DNA from 2 places in the Blautia sp. HCP3S3_C12 genome. Region 2 is predicted to be linked to the other one. Evidence: riboswitches for the same ligand, from Rfam matches in the RefSeq annotation. Region 2 holds a riboswitch; the other holds the start of a gene.
What was found. Region 2 has a riboswitch for thiamine pyrophosphate ahead of thiC (phosphomethylpyrimidine synthase ThiC). Riboswitches for the same ligand answer to the same signal wherever they lie in the genome.
Positions count from the first base shown of each region.

Region 1 (2,463 bases), on a different contig from region 2:
TGGAACAACATCCACGGCACAACCGACAAACAGGAGAAAAATGAAAAATAAAACACGATAACCGGTCCCTTCACTCCGTGAGTTCCCAGTACACGCACCATCGTATAGGCAATTCCTGCTCCCAGTCCACCGCAGACTCCTATCAGTGCCGGAACAAGTGCCGCATTCTGAAATCCCGGTTTCACTACAAATAAACATCCGATAAACGCCAGCGCAACACACGCAGCCTGCGCCGGTCTGATCTTTTCCTTTAACAAAAGGAATGAAAAAATAATCGCAAAAAACGGAGATAACTTATTCAGGATCGATGCATCTGCCACCAACAGATGGTCAATGGCGTAAAAGTTACACAGAATCCCCAGTGTCCCGCACACACAACGCAGGATCAGTGGTCCCCAGTATTTCTTATCCACCTTCGGCACTGTACGATTTTTACAGAGAATCACCGCCGCAAACACCGCCGCCACCAGATTCCGGAAGAAACTCTTCTCCACAGACGGCAGATCACCTGCCAGACGTACGCTCACATTCATACAAGCAAAGAAAAACGCCGACAGGATGATCATTATCATACCCTTTATGTAATTTTCCTGTTTCATCAGATTTAACCTGCCTTTCTGTCCATGCAGACAGCTTCTTTTTATCATATGCCGTCTGTCATCTACCTGTTAATCATATCACGGACAATCGTTTTAGTACAAATAGATTTTTTATTCCAGCAACACTCTAAAAAGGGTTGCTGACCTGATTTTACATCCCATTGACTTTTCCAGATGCTTGTGTTACTCTAACACAAGAAAAATCTGCATATAGATGATAACAACGGGAGCCTGTGGGACAGGCTGAGAGGAAGATAGATCTTCGACCGCACCTGATATGGATAATGCCAGCGTAGGTACTGTATTTGTATATTAAAATCTGCCAGTGTGTTATTCCGGCAGATTTTTTTTGCAGGATTTTATCTGTTTCCTGCACAACTGATAATGTCTGCTTCAGCAGACCAAATCTTCATTTCAAGGAGGTTCATTATTATGAACACAGACAGATCCAAAACATTCAGAATGGTCATGCTCGCCATGATGGTTGCCATCGGCGTTGTCATCTCACCCATTCTGAGAATCGAGGGTATGTGCCCTACTGCACACCTGATAAACATCGTCTGCTCCGTACTTCTGGGACCGTGGTATTCACTTCTTTGTGCCACTCTCATCGGAATCATCCGCATGATGTTTATGGGTATCCCGCCACTTGCACTGACAGGTGCCGTATTCGGTGCATTTTTATCAGGCGTTTTCTACCGCGCTTCTCATGGAAAGATTATCTGCGCAGTGATCGGTGAGATCTTCGGAACCGGTATCATCGGCTCTCTGGTTTCCTATCCTGTAATGACATTTCTTATGGGCAGAAGCGGACTGAACGCATTTTTCTATACACCAATGTTTCTGGCAGCAACCTCCATGGGTGGCACCATTGCCTATTTCTTCCTGAAAGCCTTAAGTCACACAGGAATGCTTGCCAAATTTCAACAAAGCCTTGGAGCAAAAGTATATGACCGTAAATCAGACAAATCCCAGACAACTGACCCGAGCAGCACAGCCGCTGATTCACTGCATCACTAATCCAATTTCTATCCATGACTGTGCTAATATTATTCTGGCGGCCGGAGGCCGCCCGATCATGGCAGAACATCCCGCTGAAGTAGCTGAGATTACCAGAAGCTCTCATGCACTGGCACTGAATCTTGGAAATATCACTGATGCGCGTATGAAATCCATGCCTGAATCTCTGAAAACTGCAGCCAGTCTCCACATCCCTGTTATGCTTGATCTGGTAGGTACTGCCTGCAGCAATCTGCGTTACGAATTTGCAAACAGACTTATGAACATTCATATGCCGGAACTTCTCAAGGGCAATATGTCTGAGCTTCTTGCCATGTCCGGCCAAACCACCCATGCCATCGGCATTGATGCAGGGGACGAGGATACCGTCACAGATATCAATCGGATTCATCTGCAGGAACTTTTCCAGGAAAAAGCTGCTCAATGGAACACTACACTCCTGATCACTGGCAAGGAAGATATGATCGTTTCTGCAAACAAATGCTCATTTATCAAAAGAGGCACTCCTGCCATGTCGCAGATCACCGGAACCGGCTGTATGCTTGGCATGATCTGTGCCACTTATCTGGCAGTCACAGATCCTTTCACTGCAGCTTTCACTGCAGCTACAGAATTTGATATCGCCGGCGAAAGAGCTGAAAAAAACAGCTCCGGCCCCGGAAGCTTCCAGGTGGAGCTGTTTGATCAGTTTTACCAGTTATCCTTATAATAAGTAGGTGAAAAAGTGCCTATATGCCCTCATATAACGAAATGCTCAGAGGATGAATAATGTTTTTTAGGCCTCAACAGGCTTCAATGGCAAATTCTTCTCTCTCAAAGGGCGATTTATAAATCAAACTCGTCT
Region 1 covers NZ_JBQHWC010000009.1:109,889-112,351, forward strand. Annotated here, with positions in the region: gene ACTNDS_RS09275 (DMT family transporter) at 1-599, opposite strand, end outside; TPP riboswitch at 813-916, shown strand; gene thiW (energy coupling factor transporter S component ThiW) at 1,032-1,619, shown strand; gene thiM (hydroxyethylthiazole kinase) at 1,549-2,328, shown strand; gene ACTNDS_RS09290 (sensor domain-containing diguanylate cyclase) at 2,452-2,463, opposite strand, start outside.
Region 1: another riboswitch for thiamine pyrophosphate. It lies ahead of thiW (energy coupling factor transporter S component ThiW); the one in region 2 lies ahead of thiC (phosphomethylpyrimidine synthase ThiC).

Region 2 (2,463 bases):
TTGCCGATTCCACTGAAGCCATCCTGGCTCCCGCACCGGAGGAAAGCAGTATTCCGGAAGTACCTGTACTTTCCACTGAAGAGGTTGACAATGCCACCTATGTAGGCTCAACCTCCAATATTGTCCAGACTGCCGCTACCGAAACTTCTATTTCTCTTGCCTGGAACAAAGTAGAAGGGGCTACCAAATATACCATCCGGATCAAATCCAGCAATGGTGCAGACAGCTACAAGGTTCTCGGTACCACTTCCAAAACCAAATGCAAAATTAACAAGCTGAAACCCGGAAAGACATACACAGTTGCCATCCTTGCAGGCAATGACTCTGAAGAATCCACCACTGTCACCACGATCATCTGTGCTACATTATACAAATCCGTTGGTATTAAAACCTCCTATTCTTCAGACAAGGGATACACCTTCAACATGAAAACCGTAACACCTTATAATGCAATCACAGGATACAAAGTAGCATATACCAGCTACAAGACCAAGAAAACAACAACCAAATTTTACAATAACCGCTACACCTTCACACTTCCGTTACAGAAGGATGCCTTCTATAAAGTAGAGATTTATCCATATCTTACTTTACAGGGCAAGAAATTTGTCAGCACTACCCCAACTACCAGATATGTAGCCAAGGGTATCGTACCTAAAAAAGCCGGCAACACACGAAACAGCATGACCATCAAATGGAACAAGGTGGCCGGTGCCCAGAGCTATACGGTTTATGTCAAATATCCCGGCAACAGCTCCTACAAAAAGGCTGCAACAACCAGTGCCAATTCCTTCCGCTTAAATAACATGACTCTTGGCACCCGCTATTACGTCAAGATCGCAGCAAACAAAAAAGTAGGAAAAAAGACCTGGCAGTCCGACAAAAATTCTGCATATTATCTTTATCTCCGCCGGGTATGATTCTTTTACAACCAAGGCTTGACAGATATAACAAACAAGAATATACTAAAAAAACAGATAAATGGGGAGCTTGTAACAGCAGGCTGAGAGGAAGTCTTCAACTTCGACCCTTATACCTGATTTGGATAATGCCAACGTAGGGAAATTAACCGTAGTTCTGTCCATAATAATGACAGCTGCGATTAAATTTAAGTTCTTCGGGACTGCTATACGCTTGTTGGCGCATTGCAGTCCCTATTTTTTTCGGCAGACCGGGGGCACCACTCTCTGCCAGGCTATTTGTAGCAGATTAATAACTATCATACGAATATGCGCAGGTGCAAGTCCCTATAAAATAGGGGGCGCAATTCATTTCAGCTTACTGCATACACCAGAAGAAGGCAGTAACAGGCCCGCAGTGCAGGGCAAGGAGGAAAAAATGACACAGTACACAACACAGATGGACGCAGCCCGTCGCGGAATCATCACACCACAGATGGAAATCGTGGCAGAAAAAGAACACTTTGACGTAGAAGAATTAAGAGAACTGATTGCAAAAGGACAGGTAATCATTCCCTGCAACAAAAATCACAAAAGTATCAGTCCAAGTGGTGTCGGTGCAAAACTGACTACCAAGATCAATGTAAATTTAGGTGTTTCCAGAGACTGGAAAGACGTTGATATGGAATATGAAAAAGTACATTCTGCAGTAGAAATGGGAGCAGAAGCCATCATGGACCTCAGTTCCTACGGAGATACCAGAAGCTTCCGCCGCAAGCTTACCTCTGAATGTCCGGCAATGATCGGTACTGTTCCGATCTATGATGCAGTTGTATATTATCACAAAGCACTTGGCAAGATCACTTCCGAAGAGTGGATTGATATTGTACGTATGCACGCAGAAGACGGTGTGGATTTCATGACGATCCACTGCGGTATGAACCGTGCCACTGCTGCTCGTTTCAAACAGAATAAACGTCTCATGAATATCGTTTCCAGAGGCGGTTCCATCATGTTTGCATGGATGGAAATGACAGGAAAAGAGAACCCGTTCTATGAGCATTTTGATGAGATCCTGGATATCTGCCAGGAATATGATATCACCTTAAGTCTGGGTGATGCATGTCGTCCGGGATGCCTTGCAGATGCAACAGATACTGCTCAGATTGAAGAGCTGATCACCCTTGGCGAGCTTACAAAACGCGCCTGGGAGAAGAATGTACAGGTTATGATCGAAGGACCCGGACATATGCCGATGAACCAGATCGCAGCCAATATGGAAATCCAGAAAACACTGTGCCACGGTGCTCCTTTCTATGTACTTGGACCTCTTGTAACAGATGTTGCTCCCGGATATGACCACATTACTTCTGCCATCGGCGGCGCTATCGCAGCCTATTCAGGAGCTTCCTTCCTCTGCTATGTAACACCGGCAGAACATCTTCGTCTGCCTAATGCAGCTGATGTAAAAGAAGGAATTATTGCAGCTAAAATCGCAGCTCACGCAGCAGATATTGCTAAGGGAGTTCCTGGCGCAGCTGACTGGGATTATAAGATGAGCGAA
Region 2 covers NZ_JBQHWC010000014.1:21,090-23,552, reverse strand. Annotated here, with positions in the region: gene ACTNDS_RS11385 (fibronectin type III domain-containing protein) at 1-920, shown strand, start outside; TPP riboswitch at 973-1,081, shown strand; gene thiC (phosphomethylpyrimidine synthase ThiC) at 1,339-2,463, shown strand, end outside.